Regions from separate parts of the Ruegeria sp. AH12 genome, predicted to be linked through region 3. Evidence: riboswitches for the same ligand, from Rfam matches in the RefSeq annotation. Region 3 holds a riboswitch; each other region holds the start of a gene.
The links. A riboswitch is a leader RNA that binds a small molecule or an ion and turns the genes downstream of it on or off. The one in region 3 is predicted to bind cobalamin.
Positions count from the first base shown of each region.

Region 1: another riboswitch for cobalamin. It lies ahead of ACR0EL_RS06470 (DUF1636 domain-containing protein); the one in region 3 lies ahead of ACR0EL_RS07465 (aromatic ring-hydroxylating oxygenase subunit alpha).
Region 2: another riboswitch for cobalamin. It lies ahead of ACR0EL_RS13915 (energy-coupling factor ABC transporter permease); the one in region 3 lies ahead of ACR0EL_RS07465 (aromatic ring-hydroxylating oxygenase subunit alpha).

Region 1 is NZ_JBQFYL010000002.1:477,382-484,061, reverse strand. Features, by position in the region: gene cobN (cobaltochelatase subunit CobN) at 1-1,565, opposite strand, end outside; gene cobW (cobalamin biosynthesis protein CobW) at 1,571-2,626, opposite strand; gene ACR0EL_RS06470 (DUF1636 domain-containing protein) at 2,623-3,003, opposite strand; cobalamin riboswitch at 3,087-3,292, opposite strand; tRNA gene ACR0EL_RS06465 (tRNA-Tyr) at 3,529-3,612, opposite strand; gene rlmB (23S rRNA (guanosine(2251)-2'-O)-methyltransferase RlmB) at 3,729-4,502, shown strand; gene ACR0EL_RS06455 (hypothetical protein) at 4,483-4,797, shown strand; gene ACR0EL_RS06450 (YHS domain-containing (seleno)protein) at 4,903-5,355, shown strand; gene ACR0EL_RS06445 (CoA-binding protein) at 5,554-6,024, shown strand; gene ACR0EL_RS06440 (hypothetical protein) at 6,027-6,593, opposite strand; gene ACR0EL_RS06435 (phosphoribosyl-ATP diphosphatase) at 6,659-6,680, opposite strand, start outside.
Region 2 is NZ_JBQFYL010000009.1:27,580-34,259, reverse strand. Features, by position in the region: gene ACR0EL_RS13930 (ammonium transporter) at 1-756, shown strand, start outside; gene ACR0EL_RS13925 (amino acid aminotransferase) at 882-2,066, opposite strand; gene sseA (3-mercaptopyruvate sulfurtransferase) at 2,066-2,920, opposite strand; cobalamin riboswitch at 3,064-3,277, shown strand; gene ACR0EL_RS13915 (energy-coupling factor ABC transporter permease) at 3,333-4,010, shown strand; gene ACR0EL_RS13910 (CBU_0592 family membrane protein) at 4,026-4,295, opposite strand; gene ACR0EL_RS13905 (helix-turn-helix domain-containing protein) at 4,295-4,855, opposite strand; gene ilvD (dihydroxy-acid dehydratase) at 4,962-6,680, shown strand, end outside.
Region 3 is NZ_JBQFYL010000003.1:152,480-159,159, forward strand. Features, by position in the region: gene ACR0EL_RS07455 (multicopper oxidase domain-containing protein) at 1-549, shown strand, start outside; gene ACR0EL_RS07460 (FAD-binding oxidoreductase) at 597-1,676, opposite strand; gene ACR0EL_RS07465 (aromatic ring-hydroxylating oxygenase subunit alpha) at 1,682-2,905, opposite strand; cobalamin riboswitch at 3,018-3,221, opposite strand; gene ACR0EL_RS07470 (aminotransferase) at 3,443-4,570, shown strand; gene ACR0EL_RS07475 (helix-turn-helix domain-containing protein) at 4,754-5,917, shown strand; gene ACR0EL_RS07480 (MipA/OmpV family protein) at 5,986-6,680, opposite strand, start outside.

The DNA of each region.
Region 1 (6,680 bases), on a different contig from region 3:
TTGCGGAGCCACAGATAGAAGGCAACATAGCCGTGGCGCGGGGTGCGAGACAGGTTGTGATAGTCGTCATCGCGCAGTTCAGGAATGCCGCGTTCGGGTTGCAGTGCAACCAGCGCGTTGCCTCGGCGCAGGGCGGTGAAGTGGAACGCGCCTTTGGTAAAAACTGGGTCGTCTTCGGGGTTGCCCCAAACGGTTTGGAGATCGGCGCGCAGTTGCTCGGGCAGGCCAGCTAGGGCCGCATGGTAGTCTTCCAAAGACCATGAGATGCGCGCGTCCAGCAGGGTTTCAGCAATCGGCTCAGCCGGTGCGGTGTTGTAGCCCTCGGCCTGAAGATCGGCCAGCATCGCCTCGGCCGAGGCCAGCGCGTCCAGACCCACCGCGTGCGCCATTTGCCAATCTTTGCCGGGGTAGGTCGACAGAACAAGCGCGGGCACCTGATCCGCTTTTGGCTTGTCATGTAGTGTCAGCCAGCCGGTGACACGGTCGATGATCGCTTCGATCCGTTCTTGCTCAGCCCGGTGGGCAAAGCGGGAATATTCCAGATGCGGATCGCGCTTGCCCGGTTCTTTGAACGAGGCAATGCCCGCCGAAATGCGCCCGTCCACCTCGGGCAGCACCACATGCATGGCGAGGTCGGCAGGGGAGAGACCCCGTTCCGCCTCGGCCCACGCTTTGCGGCGCGACGTGGCCAGAGCCATCTGAAACACGGGCACGCCCGCCGCGTCCAAAGGGGACGTACCCGATGCGCCTTTGCCTGAGAACGAGGTGGCGTTGATGATCGCCGAAGGTTTCAGTGCGACGATGTTGTCGCGCAGCCATTCTGCGGCAGCAGGAGCCTTGAGCGAGGGGGCGAAGAGACCGACGGCCTCGAACCCACGATCCCGCAAGCTGCGGATCACGGCGGCGACGGGGGCCGTGTCCGCCGAGGTCAGATAGGCGCGATAGAACGTGACGACGATACGTTTTGCGTCGCCCGAAAACGCAGTCTCAACCGGGATCACGCCGCGATCAGGACACCACGCGCCGGATTCGGGCAGGATCTTAGCCCCCATAACAGGGCCGGCATAAAGCCCCGCCGCCAATGCCATCTGCGCTAAGGCGGCCTGTGCTGCGACTTCACCGCCGGTGTCGCAAAGATGGGCCAGACGGCGCAGGGTCGAGACGGGTAGGGTGGAATATTCATCCAGCCGCGTGTCCTCACGCCCGTCGGCGGGTAAGACGGCCAACGCGATGCCCTTGTCCTGCGCCAGCGACAGAACTTGCTGCAGTCCGTAGGCCCAGTATGGCACGCCACCAATCAGGCGGATCAGAATGCCCTTCGCACCCTCAAGCGTCTGTTCCACGTAGGTGTCGACGGACAGAGGATGCTTCAACGCCGCCAAGTTCGCCAACCGCATCGTGGGCATACGCCCCTCGGGCCCGCCGCCACGGTGCCAGCCTGCCGCGAAAGCGCCAAGGTCGCTGTCCGAGAAGGACAGCACCACCAAATCCGCCGGGCTCTGGCCCAGATCGGTTGGGGTTTCCGTTTCTTCTAACCCGTGGCTTTCGCGGAAGACGACGTGCATGGGCCTTACTCAGCGGCCTCGGTTACGCCCGTGAGGATATCGCGGATCTCTGCTTCTTTGATGTCGTCATGCTCAGCGATCACCACCATGCGCGAGCGGCGTTCTTCACCGGGCCCCCACGGGCGGTCGTACTGGTGACGCACACGAGCACCCACGGCTTGCACCAGCAGGCGCATCGGTTTGCCTCGAACAGCGGCATAGCCTTTGACGCGCAGGATGTTCAGCTCATTGGCCAGACGCTCGATCTTGGCGACCAGATCGGCAGGATCGGATTGTTCCGGCAACTCGACGATGGTGCTTTCGAAATCGTCATGCTCGTGATCGTGGTGACCGTCGTGATGCGACGGACGAGCATCCATGTCATCCTCGGCTGCGGCCTCAAGACCCAGAACGACGCGCACATCCACGGCGCCTTCGGCAACTTCGACAACGGGCAGCGGGCGAGGGGCCTCAGTGGCGATGATCTCTTTCGCTTTGGCGACGCCTTCAGGACCGGCCAGATCGGGCTTGGTCAGCAGAATGATGTCGGCGCAGGAAATCTGATCCTCGAACACCTCGGACAAGGGTGTTTCGTGGTCAATCGAGTCATCGGCCAGACGTTGCGCATCCACCGCTGCCACATTCGGCGCAAAGCGACCGGCGGCGACGGCTTCGGCATCGGCCAGCGCGATCACGCCATCAACGGTGATTTTTGAGCGGATATCGGGCCAGTCGAACGCTTTCAGCAGCGGCTTAGGCAAGGCGAGGCCCGAGGTTTCGATCAGAATGTGATCGGGGCGCGGCTCCAGCGCCATCAAGGCTTCGATGGTCGGGATGAAGTCGTCGGCCACGGTGCAGCAGATACAGCCGTTCGCGAGCTCCATGATGTTTTCCGCCGGGCAATCCGGGATCGCGCAGGATTTCAGGATGTCGCCATCGACGCCCACATCGCCGAACTCATTGACCACCACCGCCAGACGCTTGCCCTGCGGGTTTTGCATCAGATGCTTGACCAGTGTGGTTTTGCCCGAGCCCAGAAAGCCAGTGATCACGGTGACGGGGAGTTTTTCCAAGTTGCTCATTTTAGGGCTCCAATCGGGGGAATACGGGCCGCACAGTTTTTGCGGAAATGTTCAGGACGTTCGCGCCATTTGACCAAACCATCGTCAGTGGCCAAATACTTGGTCACACCTTCGATGATCGTTTCGACATGGTCGGTTTCGTTGAGGTTCTCGTAGACAAAAGTCCAACGCGTGGGCCCGCCACGCAGTACGATGGAACATCCTTGATCGCAATTTGACAGGCACTCCACGGGTTTCAGGTGGATTCCATCTGGCACGCCCGCCTGTTCAAGCGCCTTATGCAGCAAAGCGCCGGGGCGCTGGGTGTCATCTTCGATTGCTAGGCCACGGCGGCATGTCGTGCAGACCAGCAGTTCAACTGGTGCGGCTTTACTCATCTCTCTCATCCCCCTTAGTCAAATCTGGGGGACGGGGTTTCATGTGGGCCGATCCAAGCCCCACACCGGAACACCCCGTCCGGTTTCATCTTCGGGCGCTGGCAGGTCTCCCGGCTTGCGGATGTCAGGGTGTATACCCTGTCGGATGTCCTGCCTTCCCAGCCTTTGGCCAGTGGCTTTGGGCACCCTCTCCGGTCACGGTCGCGGGGGCGGCTGCGTTTGGCGGTAAACCCGTTGACGCATTCCCTTTTCATCCTCTTACGAGGACACCAACGGATCGGACATGCGGCACTGATACGGTGCTTGTCAAGCGTGTCGCCGACAACCGCAACGCCGGGTGCAGAAAAACGACCTCTGGCAGTCGCTGGGCGGCATGGCTGGGCTTAGCCTGCGGCTTTCGAAAGGTTTACAGCGACCACTTCACTGAACCAAATGTTTGACGAATAACTAGACGGCTCTTCATAACAGCAGATACAGGCCAAAGTCGGGGGCGTTTTGCTTTGGTATCTGGAAGCTTTGTGAGAGTGGTGGGCGACCCTGGAATCGAACCAGGCGTGCGTCTCCGCGAGGGAGTTACAGTCCCCTGCCACACCTTGCGGCCTGTCGCCCACTGTCAGGCGTTGCACCTGACGTGGAGGCGTGATTACTAGCGCACCAAAGGAGCGTCAACAGGAAAATACGGCATTGACGCAGGAAAGCGAATTCATGGCCCGGAGGCCCTCAGAATGAAAAAACCCAAGTGGGTTGTTGAAAAGGAACAGGCGCGAAAAGCAGCTGCGGCAGAGACGGTTTGGCTGTTTGGTTTGCACGCCGTGCGCGACGCCTTGATGAACCCCAAACGCCAGAAACTGCGCCTGATTGTGACGCGAAATGCGCGGGACAAGCTGCTCGAAGCCATTGAATTCGCGGGGATCGAGGCCGAGATGGTTGATCCGCGCAAGTTTAGTGCCCCGATCGATGCGGGTTCGGTGCATCAGGGGGCAGCGCTTGAGGTTAAGCCGCTGGAGTGGGGCGGTTTGGCCGAGAACTGCATCGGACGGGAACATCCCCGGGTGATCCTGCTGGACCGTGTAACGGACCCACATAATGTAGGTGCGATTCTTCGGTCAGCCGAAGTACTGGGTGCAAGTGCTGTGATCGGAACCCGGCATCATTCGGCCCCTGAAACCGGGGCACTGGCCAAGACCGCCAGCGGCGCATTGGAACGTCAGCCTTATCTAAGGGTGCGCAATCTGGCCGATGCCATAACCGAGCTTCAGTCGATGGGGTTTCTGGTGCTTGGTCTGGATGGCGAGGCGGATGAAACTATTGAAACAGCCCTGGGGGACCAAAGGGATCGACCTGTGGCGCTGGTATTGGGTGCTGAAGGGCCGGGATTGCGGCAAAAGACCAAAGAAACTGTAGATCAATTGGTTAAAATTGACGCATCCGGGGGATTTGGGTCACTGAACGTCTCAAATGCTGCCGCAATCGCCCTATATGCCTCTCGGCATCATTAGACAGGAGATCGCTATTTCCGGACCGTCCAAAATCGCCACCTGCTGCTATTGCGGTACTCGGGCTGCCCTGGTTCTGACCGGGAAGAAACGGCACGAGCTGAGTTGTTCAAGCTGCGGTGCGCCCCTGCACGACCTTAAGATGTTGCCAAAGCACAAGGTTCAGAAATCAAAGTCTGCTCGTACGGCGATCAGCCACGTAGCACCCCCGAAATCGCGAAAAAAGAAGAAGAAAAAGAGCACTTTCTATCGCGTTCTGGATGAAGCCTGGGACGTTATAGAAGACATCTTTGATTAAAGGCTACCGCGCATTCGCAAGGATGTTCACATCCACGTCAACGGGGGTTTCACAGCGGTTCAAAAGTTGCATCTTAGTTGCTCGATTCTTTGCTACGGAACCCAGATGCAAAACCGCCGTTTCATATTCGGTATACTGACAGCCATCGCTTTGGCGCCTATCGCTTTGGCGCAGGACAAACCTGTCTATTTTGCGACCGATGGCGCCGCGATGGCGGGGTACGATCCGGTGTCCTATTTCGACAGTGCTGTACCGGTTCGTGGTGAACCAAGCATTGCCGTTATGTGGAAGGGGGCCCAGTGGCATTTTGCGTCGCAGGAAAATCGCGAGCGGTTTGAAAGCAACCCGCGTGCCTTCGCGCCTCAGTTCGGGGGCTATTGTTCCTATGCGATGGCAAATGGTGTTCTGAAAAGCACTGACCCCATGGCATGGCAGGTTGTGGATGGGCGTTTGTATCTGACTCATTCCCCGGCGGTTGAGCAGATCTGGGAACAGGACAGGACGGCAAATATCCATCTGGCCGAAGAAAATTGGCCCGTCATTCTGTACGAAGACTAAGCGAATTTCCGTTTTTTGTGAAAAGTCATCACAAAAATGAGCGCTTGGTCTTTTTTTTAACCAGATCATGCCTAAATGTCACAGTGACCGCGGAACGGAACTGCCGCGGGTCATTTCACTGTCCCTCGTTCCAACAACTGGCGCCCAAGGCTTCTTGGGCGCTTTTTTCTTTTTCGCGGCTGTGATTAGGATGCGGCCATGGCTGATTATTCCGACGATCATCTGAAAACCATCCTGCAACGCACCAAAACCATCGCGGTGGTTGGGGTGTCGATGAATCCGGTGCGACCCAGCTATTATGTGGCGCGGTATCTTTCGTTGAAAGGATATGCGGTGATCCCCGTCAATCCGGGCCATGCTGGCAAGGACTTGTTTGGCCAGACGGTGCGTGGCGCCCTGTCCGAGATTTCTGAACCTGTCGATATGGTCGATATATTTCGGCGCTCCGAGGCTGTTCCACCCATTGTCGATGAGGCGCTGGAGGTGTTCCCCAAGCTTCGGACCATCTGGATGCAGATCGGGGTCGAGCATCCTGAGGCTGCTGAAACGGCGCAGGCCCGTGGGGTGGATGTGGTAATGAACCGTTGCCCCAAAATCGAATATCAGCGCCTGTTTGGCGAACTGCGCATGGGTGGGTTCAGCACCGGCATCATTTCATCGAAGCTTTGAACCTAGTTGGCGACATAGGGTTTCAGCCGCGCCACCTGTTCGAGGCGCCGTTTTTCGAGAACAACATCGCGCGGAACCCAGTCATATCGGCTGTCATCTGACACCGGGGACCAGAACAAAACCCCGCCATAGCGCCAGGGGTCCAGCACAACACCTTCGTACATCGAGTCTCCGGCGCGGCTGATGATCGCCGTGCTGTGGTCGATGCGGAAAGGGTTGTCGGCATTGGCGATGGCGCGATGCAGCGTAAGTGTTTCGAAGTTTTCCTGCTTCAATCGACGCTCGATATCTTCGGCCCAATGCCAGCACAGCCCGCGCGGGCGCAGCCCCCTGTTGACCTTCGTGTTGTGGATCAGCGGGGGATCAGTGATCTGATATTCCTGCGCCAGCTGGGCTGTGTAGGCATAGGCGATCCGGGCGGCGCGGTCGGCCTCTTCCGGGTCAATCCCAGGCCCTAGAGTCCGAATCTCGGCCGCAAGACGCTGCACCTCATCCCCAGTCTGCGGGGGAGGGGTAGCGCAGGCTGCCAAACCCACAAGAGCCAGAACAAAGGCCAAAGCTCTGATCATTCCGATTTCCCCTATTGGATATCTCGAAGGATCATAAAGCTGGAACTAACATATCGAAAGCTTACTTAGCGCGTGGCCTTCTCTGCA
Region 2 (6,680 bases), on a different contig from region 3:
TTGTCCGAAGCTGGCTTCTCGGATTTCGCTGGCTCGACCGTTGTGCACTCGGTCGGTGGCTGGGCAGCTCTGGCTGGCTGTCTGATCCTTGGCCCGCGTATTGGCAAGTACAAAGACGGCAAGGTTCACCCGATGCCCGGCTCGAACCTAGCGCTGGCCACCTTGGGTACCTTCATCCTGTGGCTGGGTTGGTTCGGCTTCAACGGCGGCTCACAGCTGGCTATGGGCACCGTGGGTGACGTAACCGACGTGTCACGCATCTTTGCCAACACCAATATGGCTGCCGCATCTGGTGCTGTCGCTGCCCTGATCCTGACCCAAGTTCTGTACAAGAAGCCTGACCTGACCATGGTGCTGAACGGCGCGTTGGCTGGTCTGGTCTCGATCACCGCTGAACCTCTGGCTCCGACCCTGTTCGGCTCGCTATGGATCGGTGCAGTTGGCGGTATCATCGTGGTCTTCGCGGTTCCGATGCTGGACAAGTTCAAGATCGACGACGTTGTTGGTGCCATCCCTGTTCACCTGTTCGCAGGCATCTGGGGCACGATCGCGGTGATCTTCTACGGCGAGGCCAGCCTGATTACCCAGCTGACTGGTATCGTCGCATACGGTGTGTTCACCTTCGTCGGCGCTCTGATCGTATGGTCGATCCTGAAAGCGGTAATGGGCATCCGTGTCAGCGAAGAGGACGAGATCAACGGCCTCGACATGGCAGAACTGGGTATGGAAGCTTATCCAGAATTCTCCAAAGGCTAAGATCTGAGACAACCACTCGAAGGCCGGGCGTTCGCGCCCGGCCTTTTTTGTTGCTCAACGCTGAAAACTAAAAAAGCCGCACTGATCTGCGCGGCTTTTGTTTCTGTTTCGTGGTGAAGTGTCGCTTAGACTCCGACGTCGACAATCGCCTTGGCCAGGATCGGAACTGTTGTTGCGTTCAGCCCGGCAATATTCAACCGGCTGTCGCCGACCATGTAGATCCCGTGATCGTTACGCAGTTGCTCGACCAGTTCGGGGGCCGCGCCGAGGCGCGAAAACATACCGCGGTGCTGGGCGACAAAGCCAAACCGGTCTGATCCGGTCAGACGCTGCAACTCGTCTGCCAGTTGTTGACGCAGACCCAGCATAGAGAGGCGCACCTCCTCCAGCTCAGCGGCCCAATCTGCGCGCAGGGCATCGTCGGTAAGGATGGTGGTCACGACCCGTGCGCCATGGTCCGGCGGGAACGAGTAATTCTGGCGGTTCAGGAAGGCCAGCGTCGACTGGTTCAATGCCGTCTGCGCCGCGTCATCGCTGATTGCCATCAGCAGGCCGGTACGCTCACGGTACACGCCGAAGTTCTTCGAGCAGGACGCCGCGATCAGGCAGCGCTTGACCGACGAGGCCATCAGGCGGGTTGCTTGCGCGTCTTCCTCAAGACCGTCACCAAAGCCCTGATAGGCAATGTCGATCATGGCAACCAGGCCAAGCTCGTTGATCAGGTTCACAACCTCTTGCCATTGCACCATGTTCAGGTTTGCGCCGGTCGGGTTGTGGCAGCAACCGTGCAGCAAAACCACGTCGCCCGCCTTGGCAGTTTTCAGGTCCTCGATCATGCCGTCGAAATCGACGCCGCGGGTTTCGCCGTCGAAATAGCGATACTGGACGGTCTCCATGCCCAGATAATTCAGGATCGACAGGTGGTTCGGCCATGTCGGGTTCGATACAAACACGCGCGCCTCAGGATTGGCCATGCGAATCATCTCAAACGCCTGACGGCAGGCACCCGTCCCGCCCGGTGTCGCAACGGCGGCAATATTGGCACGCGGCACCGCATCGCCAAGGATCAAGCCGATCATTGCATCGGCATAGGCCGGATCACCCGCCAGTCCCGTATAGGCTTTGCTTTCCTGCTCCTCCAGAATGCGTTTTTCGGCGGCTTTGACCGCACGCATTACCGGGGTAACACCTTCGGCATTCTTGTAGACGCCGACACCCAGATCAATCTTCTGATCACGCGGGTCTTCGCGGTACATCTGCATCAGCGCCAGGATTTTGTCGGCGGGCTGCGGTTTGAGGTTCTCGAACATCAGGTCTCTCCGGTTGCGACGGGCAGGGTTGGGAAAGCACCCCATTCAGCCCAGGAGCCGTCATAAAGCGCGTGGTCTTTTTTGCCCATGCGTTCAAGCGCAAGGCTCAGGATTGCAGCGGTCACGCCCGAACCGCACGAGGTGATCGCTGGTTTAGCCAGATCCACGCCTGCGGCCTCAAACACGGCGCGGCACGCATCGGGCGACTTCATCGTGCCGTCACTATTTAGCAGGCTGCCAAAGGGCACGTTGCGCGACCCCGGTATGTGACCCGATCGCAGCCCTTCGCGCGGTTCAGCCTCGGCCCCGGCAAAACGGGCGGCGGCTCGGGCATCGATGATCTCATGATCAGCCAGTTTGGAGGCGGCGGACACCTGTGTCACGTCGCGCACCAGATGGTTCTGAACCCGTACGGTCATATGCCGATCCCGAATCACAGGGGGCAGATCTTCGATCTCGCGCCCTTCGGCCTGCCATTTCGGCAGACCGCCATCCAGCACGGCAATGTTGTCCTGCCCCATCAAGCGGAACATCCACCAGACGCGCGCTGCTGAGGACAGGCCCGAGCCGTCATAGACAACCACCTGATGTCCATCCCCCACGCCCATCGCGCGCAGGCGGGACATGAACTTCTCGACCGGCGGCATCATATGCGGCAGGTCCGAGCGATGATCCGCAATATCGTCGATATCAAAGAACCGCGCGCCCGGGATATGACCCTCATCATACTCAGCTCTGGCATCGCGCCCATGCTGCGGCAGGTACCACGACCCATCCAGCACCCGCAGATCGGGGTCCTTGATATGGGCGGCAAGCCAGTCGGTGGAAACCAGGGTTTTCGGATCGTCTTGCATCAAAGCCTCCCCTAAGCGAGTCTGAGTTTCCCTATATCCGAGCGGCGAAACGTGCAAGCCATGCCAAGGCCTGCACGCCCCTGAGCGCTGACAATTTTTTCCAAACATACACGTTTGACTGCTTGACAGGTGGCACCCGGTGCCAGACACCTGCCTGACATGGTTTCCAAAGGGGAATTTCCCCGGAGGAATGAAAAGGGAATCCGGTGCGACAATACCCGTCAATTCCGGAACTGCCCCCGCAACTGTAGGCGGAGTTTCGTCCCATTTGGGCCACTGACCGAAGCAATCGGTTGGGAAGGTCGGGATCGAAGCCAATCCGCAAGTCAGGAGACCTGCCATGTGCAAACCGGGCGAAAGCCCAATTATTAAACCTTTCTACCGTCGGGTGTGACGGGAAGGAGACCAAACTATGCATATCGAACCGGGCGTCGTAAATGGCGCCAAACTTGTCCTGAGCTACGTCACCGCAACTGGCGCAGGGCTCTATACCGCTAAAATGGCATGGGACAGCCTGAAAAGCAGTGGCCTTGCCAGCCTTGCCATTCGCTCAGCCCTGACCACCGGGCTGGTTTTCACCTTCTTTGAGGTATTGCCGCACTTCCCGGTCGGGGTGTCAGAGGTTCACTTCATTCTGGGATCGACCCTGTTTTTGTTGTTCGGTGCGGCCCCTGCCGCGATCGGTCTGATCGCGGGCTTGTTCATTCAGGGGTTTTTCCTGGCGCCTTTCGACCTGCCTCAGTTCGGGATGAACATGACAACGCTGCTGGTTCCGCTGTTTGCCTTGCAAGCTTTGGCCAATCGCATCATTGCGCCAAATTCGGCCTATATTGATCTGAAATATTCTCAGGCGCTTGCGCTGTCGACGGCCTATCAGGGCGGTGTCGCCATCTGGGTGGCATTCTGGGCCTTTTATGGCCAAGGATTTGGAGCCGAGAACTTTACAGCGGTCGCCAGTTTCGGCGCTGCCTACATGCTGGTTATCCTGATAGAACCACTGGCTGATCTGGCCGTTTTGGCCGCAGCAAAATCCATGCGGGATCTGGGCAAGTTTGGCCTGTTCACACCGCGCCTTCACAACACTGCATAACCCTATTGCGCCGCGTTACCCTGCGCGGCGCAACCTGAAATGCTGAATGATTCCGATCACGCTGATGATGATCCAGAAGCCTTCAATCAGCATCGACGCCAGATTGAAGTTCTGAAGCAGCGAATAGACAATCAAAACAGACCCCAGCAGGTTCACTACGGGAAAAGCCAGATCTTCGGAATTCATGTACCGCATCTGCGTGGCGAAATAGGCGGCAACTACGATCAAGGCTCCGAAGGAACCGATGGCGTCCACGATGGTCAGGCTGTTGAAAAACTCGCTCATCAATGAACCTTGCCGTTTTCCTGAACATCTGGCTGTTGCGCATAGTGATGCATGTTCAGAAACGCCGCCCCTTCAGCACCTGCGCGATATCCATGCGGGATATCCGCTGCAAATCGCAGCCCCTGCCCCGATTGCAAGGGCACCCAAGCCTCGCCTTTCAGAATGTCCAATGTGCCGCTGAGCACAAAGACCTCCTCGGTCACACCAGCGGCATGGGCAGGGGACTCATGGCTTTGGTTCGGGTCGAGGTTGACGTGAAATGTCTCTGCCCCCAAGGCCGGATCAAAGGGGAAGACGATCTTGACCTCGATGCTGCCGGGAAAGGTGACGGTTTGAAAGACCGAAGGATCGCCATTCACGGTGTCGATCAACGCGCTAAGCGGCAGCTGAAATCCTTTGGCAATCTTCCAGAGCGTTGCGATCGTCGGGCTTGATTCGCCGCGTTCGATCTGACCTAGCATCGCTTTGCTGACACCGGTGATTTCGGCAGCTTTCGACAGGCTCAACCCCGAAGCGGCCCGCACATCCCTTAGTTTCAGTGTTATGTCGTCCGGAGCCATGCCATTGTCTTTCGAATCCTCTTGTGCGTTATAGCGCACATATGGTACGTGCGCTATAACGCACATACCCCGCATATTGCAACCGGGGCAAAAGGGAAACAGCATCATGCCAATGTACCGATCCAGAACCTCTACCCATGGCCGCAACATGGCCGGTGCCCGCGGACTGTGGCGCGCCACCGGTATGCAGGACGATGATTTCGGCAAGCCGATCATCGCCATTGTCAACTCCTTCACTCAGTTCGTGCCGGGTCACGTCCACCTAAAGGATTTGGGCCAGATGGTCGCGCGTGAGGTTGAAAAGGCTGGCGGTGTTGCCAAGGAATTCAACACCATCGCGGTGGATGACGGCATCGCCATGGGCCATGACGGGATGCTCTATTCCCTACCCTCACGCGAAGTGATTGCGGATTCTGTGGAATACATGGTCAACGCGCATTGCGCCGATGCGATGGTCTGTATCTCGAACTGCGATAAGATCACGCCGGGCATGTTGATGGCTGCGATGCGTCTGAACGTTCCAGCGATTTTTGTCTCGGGCGGGCCGATGGAGGCTGGTAAGATCGACATCGCTGATCTGGATGCCAAGAAGATCGACCTTGTAGATGCCATGGTCGCCGCCGCTGACGACCGGTTCACCGATGAGCAGGTTCAGCATATCGAGGAAAACGCCTGCCCCACCTGCGGCTCGTGCTCAGGCATGTTCACGGCGAACTCGATGAACTGTCTGGCCGAGGCACTGGGTCTGGCGCTGCCGGGCAACGGCTCCACCCTCGCCACGCATGCGGACCGCAAACAGCTGTTCCTTGAAGCGGGTCGCCGGATCGTCGAGATCACCAAGCGGCACTATGATCTGGACGAAAAAGGCTTCCTGCCACGCGAGATCGCGACGTTTGATGCATTCGAGAATGCCATGAGCCTCGACATTGCCATGGGTGGATCGACCAATACGGTCCTGCACCTACTTGCCATCGCCAACGAGGGTGGCGTCGATTTCACCATGTCCGACATGGACCGGCTCAGCCGCAAGGTGCCTTGCTTGTGCAAGGTCGCACCCAACACCGAGAATGTGCATATGGAAGACGTCCACCGCGCCGGCGGCATCTTCTCAATTCTGGGCGAGCTGAGCCGTGCCGGGTTGTTCCACAACCACTGCAGCACTGTTCACACGCCGACCATGGGCGAAGCGATTGCCAATTGGGACATCAAAGTCGCCAACAACCCGGCGGCGCAGGACCTGTTCAAAGCGGCCCCCGGTGGTGTGCGCACCACGCAGGCCTTCAGCCAGTCGAACCGATACAAGGAACTGGATACCGACCGCGAAGGCGGTGTGATCCGGTCCAAGGAACATGCGTTTTCTCAGGACGGAGGCCTTGCGGTTCTGTTCGGTAATATCGCGCGGGACGGCTGTATCGTCAAAACGGCAGGCGTGGATGCCAGCAGCCTGACCTTCACCGGCTCGGCCTATGTCTGCGAAAGCCAGGATCAGGCGGTCAGCGACATCCTGACCGGCAAGGTGAAAGAAGGCGACGTGGTCGTGATCCGCTACGAAGGCCCGCGTGGTGGGCCGGGGATGCAGGAAATGCTCTACCCGACCTCGTATCTGAAATCCAAAGGTCTGGGCAAAGCCTGCGCACTGCTGACCGATGGCCGGTTCTCGGGCGGCACCTCGGGCCTGTCCATCGGCCATGTCTCACCCGAGGCGGCCGAAGGCGGCGTGATCGGTCTGGTCCGTCAGGGTGACACGATCGAGATCGACATCCCCAACCGCTCAATCCATCTGGCTGTGTCGGATGAGGAACTGGCCCAGCGTCGTGCAGAGCAG
Region 3 (6,680 bases):
GCCAACCTTTTTGGAGGGAACCAAACAGTGACTGCTTTGCGGTTGGCGAGAACAGCACAGACCGGCTTCACCGGGTCAATGCCGACCAGACTTGCCAATCTCTTCCCTGCTCAACCCTCTGAGTCGACAGTCACGCGATCTTTTGAGTTGAACATGAATGTCGGGGCAGATCTTGCCGCACTTGCGCTGGCGTGGGACAATTTCTGCGGCGATGCCGGAGCGATGGCCATAAACGGTTTGCCAATGAAAATGGACCGGATTGATGAGACGGTCAGAAAAGGCGATACCGAAATCTGGCGTATCTCAGTTGATGATCAACTGCACCCCTTTCACATCCATGGTTGTTCCTTCCGCATTCTCTCACAAAACGGAGGCCCCGCCCCCGCCTATGCGCAAGGCTGGAAAGATATGGTCCATGTCGAGGATGGCTGGTCCGAAGTTCTGGTGCGGTTCGACCATGATGCGCCTTCTGACGCGCCCTATATGTATCACTGCCACATCCTGGAACATGAAGATTGCGGCATGATGGGGCAGTTCACCGTGTCATAGTAAGATCAAACCAACCGCCCCGGGCGCATTCCGGGGCGGTTTTGAGACTAAACCTCCACCTCAACCCTACCGATCGCATTGGAACAGCAGGCAAGAATGTAACCGGCTTCGATATCGTCTTCGGATATCCCGCCATTGTGGACCATATGCACCTCACCTGCTATTTTTCTAACCTTGCAGGTCCCGCAAACGCCAAACGTACAGCCCGAGGGGATGTTCAACCCAACCGACCGTGCAGCGACCAGAACCGTGTCGGTTTCGGCAACTTTGGCAGTCACGCCGGAGCTTGCGAACACAATCTCAGCCTTGCTGTCATCATCTGGGATAACATCGTCCAGCTCTGGCTGATCGGCCTCGGTTTCAACCGGGGCGCCAAAGCTTTCCTGATGATAGTTGTCCATATCATAGCCCAGCCCGACCAGAGCATCGCGTACCGCCTGCATGAATGGTTCCGGGCCGCAGCAATAGACTTCACGCTCCAAATAGTCAGGCGCCATCAGGCCCAGCATCAATTGGTTGAACTGCCCCTGATACCCCGTCCAAGGGCGATAGCGGTCGGGCTCTTCAACAACGAATTTCAGATCTAGGCCAGGGGTTCGGCTGGCCATGTGCTCCAGCCGCTGACGAAAGATGATCTCGGACGGTCGTTTGGCGCAGTTGATAAAGACAATATCCAGATCACGCCCCTCGTCCCACATGCAGGTGGTCATCGACATCATCGGCGTGATCCCGGACCCGGCAGAGATGAATAGATATTTGCCAGCCGTGCTTTCAACATTCGAAAACAGCCCGGCTGGTCCGATGGCTTTGATCCGCATGCCGGGTTGCGCGTTGTCCAGCATCCAGCGCGTTCCAATACTGTCGGGCTGGGCCTTGGCGGTGATCGTGATCGATCGTGGCCGCGAGGGAGAAGATGAGATCGTGTAAGTGCGATGCACAACCCCACCCGGCTGCCCAGGAGCCGGGATTTCAAGGGTCAGAAACTGCCCTGGATGGTACGCAAACATCGACCCAGACGGGGCGCGAAAGGTGAAACTGGCCGTATTGGCCATCTCGGGCACGACCGAGACGCATTCCAGTGTTTCGCTGTCCTGCCAGATATTCGCAACCGCGTTGAGATCTTTCATCACCGTTACTCCGCCGCCATTGTTTCGGGGGCCAACCGACCGGCCAACGTGTTGCAATACCAATCCACGAATTGCAGCACACCGGATTCCTGCGTCGGCGAATACGGGCCAGGCAGATAGGCCGGGCTGTTGATACCCAGCTGATTATCCTCGACCACCTGACGGTCTTCGTCATTGGTGGCAATCCAGACCTCAGTCAGACGTTTCAGATCGTAATCGATCCCTTCGACGGCATCCTGGTGAACCAGCCATTTGGTTGTGACCTCGGTTTCAGTCGGGCTGATTGGTGTGACGCGGAACACGATGGAATGATCAGCCAGAAAGTGGTTCCAGGTTGTTGGGTAGTGAAATTTCAACAACGCCCCTGCATCCGCAAAAGGCGACCGGCCAAGCCAGCGCCGCACGGCGGATTTCCCATCCATCGTATAGCTTTGCGCCCCTTCTTTCAGAGGCATCCGGGCCATACGAAATTGCCCGTCATCATGCAGGTAGAATTGCGAGGGCATCCCAGCGGCTTCGCACCTGTCAAAATGGGCTTGCATATGCAGCGGCGTCTCACCCCCTTCGATCCCTGTGACTGCAGGATCATCAGGGAAGGTACGGCATAGCGCGGGATGGTTACCACCGCAGTGGTAACACTCGCGGTTATTCTCCCAAACCAGCTTCCAATTACCTTTTTCAATGATTGAACTTTCAAAAGCCACTTTGGCGTTGCCCAGATCATGCGGCTCCAGATAAGGGCGTGCGGTATTGGCGAACATGTCGAAATCTGGGGCGTTGTCCGCAAGACAGATGTAAACCAACCCGGCAAGCTCGCGGCAATGCACTATCTTCATACCATGCTGTTTGGGATCGAAATCCGGCCCCATATCGCGCGCCCACAGCAATGAACCATCAAGCTCGTAGGTCCATTGGTGATAGGGGCAAACCAGCTTAGGCACATTGCCTTTTGTAGCCTTGCAAATGATCGAACCACGGTGGCGGCAGGTGTTGTGAAACGCCCTGATTTGGTTGTCAGCACCACGCACAATGACAACGCGGTGGGCGCCCACGGTGTAGGTAACGTAGTCCCCTGCTTTCACCAGTTCACAAGCCGGAATGGCAAACAGCCAATCGCGGTAGTGGATGGCTTCAAGATCGGCCTGAAAAACCTGAGGGTCTGTGTAAAAGGCCTGCTCGAGCGCGTGGCCGGGGATGCGACGTGCCAACAGGCTTTGAATGCTGTTCATTTCTGGCTCTCCTGCCGCGCCCCGCGGCATTGCTTGGGCAGATGACAAGGAGGAACCGTCCGGAGGCGCGCGAGGATCACGTCCGAAACATGTGCCCCCACCGCCACCCGCGGTTTGACATATCTGCAAGGCTGGTTTCCGGACTTGAAAGGGGCTTGCGCCCGGTTGCGACACCTTCCCGGGATCCTCGTCCCAGTGGTTGATTGCCGAACCTGACCTTCCTTACCGTTGCGGGGGCAGTGCCGGAATTTCACCGGCTTCCCAATTCTCCGCTGTCTGAGACTCATACAGCGGCACCTCACATACACAGGATAGAGTCGCGCGGTTCTTATGCTGAGAGACTTGCGACATTTTCAGTTTCAAAACAGACATCTCGATGTTCGGGTCGGATCCGGGTTTGTGCAGTAAAACCCCTGGATACATTTCAGGCACAAACCCGCAATCTTCCGCTCGGCTGGTTTGGCGGTATAAGACATCTTCATAACCGTGCGTCCGTTACGTGCCATCGCCCCAAATGCTGAAAGTAGGAGAGCCCCAATGGAAATCAGACCCTTTGGCGTTGAGATGTGGATGAATGAGTTCGAGACGACCTGCGAACTCAATCTGGCTGAGACCTGCGTTCAGTCCATCACGCTGGGCGAACTGTTCGACATGGCGGGCCAGCACAATAGCATTCTGAACGATCTGTCATCCATGAAGATGACCTATGGCGCAATTGAAGGGTCAGAACGCCTGCGCGATGCGATCTGTGGCCTGTATGACAGTCAGGGCCGGGATAATATCCTGACGACGCATGGGACCATCGGCGCGAACTCGCTGGTGCATCAGACGCTGGTATCGCGTGATGATCACGTGATCTCTGTAATCCCGACCTATCAACAACACTATTCCATTCCCGAAAGCATCGGTGCCGATATCGAATTGTTGCATCTGCGGCCCGAAAACGCGTTCCTGCCCGATCTGGACGAGTTGCGGGCGATGGTGCGACCCGATACGCGCCTGATTGCGATCAACAATCCCAACAACCCAACCGGGGCGCTGATGGATCGCGCATTGCTGGAACAAATCGTCGAGATTGCGCGCGACGTTGATGCCTGGCTGCTTTGTGACGAGGTCTATCGCGGAACGGATCAGACAGGCGACGGCTTCACCGTCGCGGTCGCGGACCTGTACGAAAAAGGGATCAGCACGGCAGGCATGTCAAAGGCCTATTCGCTGGCCGGGTTGCGGGTTGGCTGGATCGCCGGACCCAAAGAGATGCTGCATGACGTGATGATCCACCGGGATTACAACACGATCTCGGTCGGCAAGATTGACGAAATGCTAGCCGCCATGGCGCTGGAACATCGCGACAAGATACTGGCGCGGGCGCACCGGATCACTCGCGAAAACTTGCGGATCGTTCAGGATTGGATCGTAAATGAGCCGCTGCTCAGCTGGGTGCCACCAAAATCCGGCACTACGGCCTTGTTGAAATACGATCTGCCGATGGCTTCACGCGATCTATGCGTGACGCTTTTGCAAGAAGAAGGTGTGATGCTGACGCCGGGCAGTGCTATGGACATGGAAGGCTGGCTGAGGCTTGGCTACACCAACCCGACACAAGATTTGAAAGCTGGTCTGGCCCGGATTTCGGAATTTCTGGCGCGCCACGCCAAGTCGTAGCGCGCCAAACGGCCGCGCAAGAATGTAGATTCAACCCGTCTTGCGCCGTCTCAAACGTCCTGTCCGATCAAAAGAGACGACAAACCCCATGAAATTGGTAGATGTCAGATCGCATGCTCTAGAGGGCATGAAGAGGCTGCAGCGCAAGACCATCCGTGGTCGATTTTCAGAGAGTAAGTAAGATTGGAATCCGCTACTCAATTTGTTGATACAGCCTTTATAGGGCTTTGCCTGTTTTGTGCTAACCTGCTGTTTCTAAGAAAGCGCGATACCGGTGTGTTCATGCCACTGGCCGCGCTGTTTCTTATACAAGGCCTGTCCTCTCTTGGCGCTTTGATCGCCGACGCGTCCGTAAGTGAGGTCGAGTTCAACCTTGTGATGCGCGTCAGCGTGCTTGTGGTTGTGTTCGATTTCGCAAGCCCCTTTTTGTTTTGGCTTTATGTCCGCGCCTTGACCAGCGAAGCGGATGAAGCGCACAAACCAAGGCTGCGTTATCACCTGCCTCCGATCATCATATCCGGGCTGCTGATGTCATCGCTGATGTTTCTGCCAACGGATCTGAGCGATGTGGACCTTCCAGAGGACGATCCCCGGTTGTTGCGGTTTGTGTTGATCGCCTTGGCGGTTTTGGTCGCTGACGTATTGTTTCGGATCATAATGGCCGTTTACCTGATCCTAATCATCCGAATGCTAATGACATACCGCAAACGGCTGCGCGAAGTGTTTGCAAGCACCGAAAACCGTGAGCTGACCTGGGTTTGGGTGATCACTTTGGCAGCTATGTCATTTTGGTTTCTATCCGCTGCTGTCAGCATTCTTACAGTGTCCGAGGCCGTCGGGTTCGAGGTGCAAGATGAGTTGCTTGATTTCTTGGAAAGCCTTGCCCTGCTGTTTCTGTTCTGGGTCATTGGCATATGGGGCCTACGCCAACGTCCCGGCCTGACCCGAACACCTGTCTCAGATCCGCCGGACCCGGATGAGCCAGCCGAGCGCAAATACAAGAAATCTGCCCTTGATGAAGAACGCGCTGCGCGGATTGCGAAGAAAATCGAAACGGCGATGAGCCAGGACCTGCTTTATCGCGAACCGAACCTTAGCTTGTGGGATCTGGCCAAGCATATCGGTGTCACATCGCATTATGTTTCGCAAACGTTGAATGCCAACCTGAACAGCACGTTCTTCGACTATATCAACCGGTGGCGGATCAATGACGCAATCGAGCAATTGACCTCGACCGACGAGACCATTCTGAACATCGCGTATGATGTTGGCTTCAATTCGCGCTCAGCCTTTTACAAGGCTTTTAAGCGCGAGACGGGGAAAACGCCTTCTGACGTACGCAACTAGTCTGGGAAGCAACTGAACCAGCACGATCACCGCGCTGGCTCAGTCGACGAGGCATTTTCTGTCAGGTCTTAAAACTGGTAGGCGACTGACACGACGGCTGCATAGTTTCCTTTGGATTTCACAATCGGACTGTCCGCCGCATCGCCTAACAGACGCGAATAGGCCAACAGGCCGGTAACACCCCAGCTTCTGCCGATCTGTTTGCTGACGCCAAGTTCGACATTCAGCGCATTTACACCGGACTCCGCCCGGTATTGGCGCAGACCTGAACGGGCGGATTGGGCTGAGGTCACACCAAAGAAACTTTGGTTGTAGTCCTCATCTGCCCAATCGACAGAGACCCCACCGATCAGAACAACGCCGTTTTGGCTGGTTTCGTCGCTATAGGGTCGGCCTGTGGGGGCCAGCGCACCACGGATCACGCCAAACGGCACCTGCGTTTGCAGACCCAGTGACACAACGGTGCCTTCCGAGCCACCCAAGAACTTCCTGACATCCGCCGTCGCGGTCAGGCTTTGACCCAGATCGAACTGAGTACCCAGCGACAGCACAGCGCTATTGTCGATATCGCCCAATCCTTTCAGATCGTCGCTATCGTCTTCGTCCCGTCCGCCGCCATAGCCAACAGCCGCAGACACACGAAACCCATTCTGATCGTACAGAAAGGCACCCAGTCCCTGATCCGAGATTACAAACCTGTCCCGCCAAACGCCTTCAAAAGTGACCAGCGGTGCCAGTTCATACTCATCCGATCCTTGATATT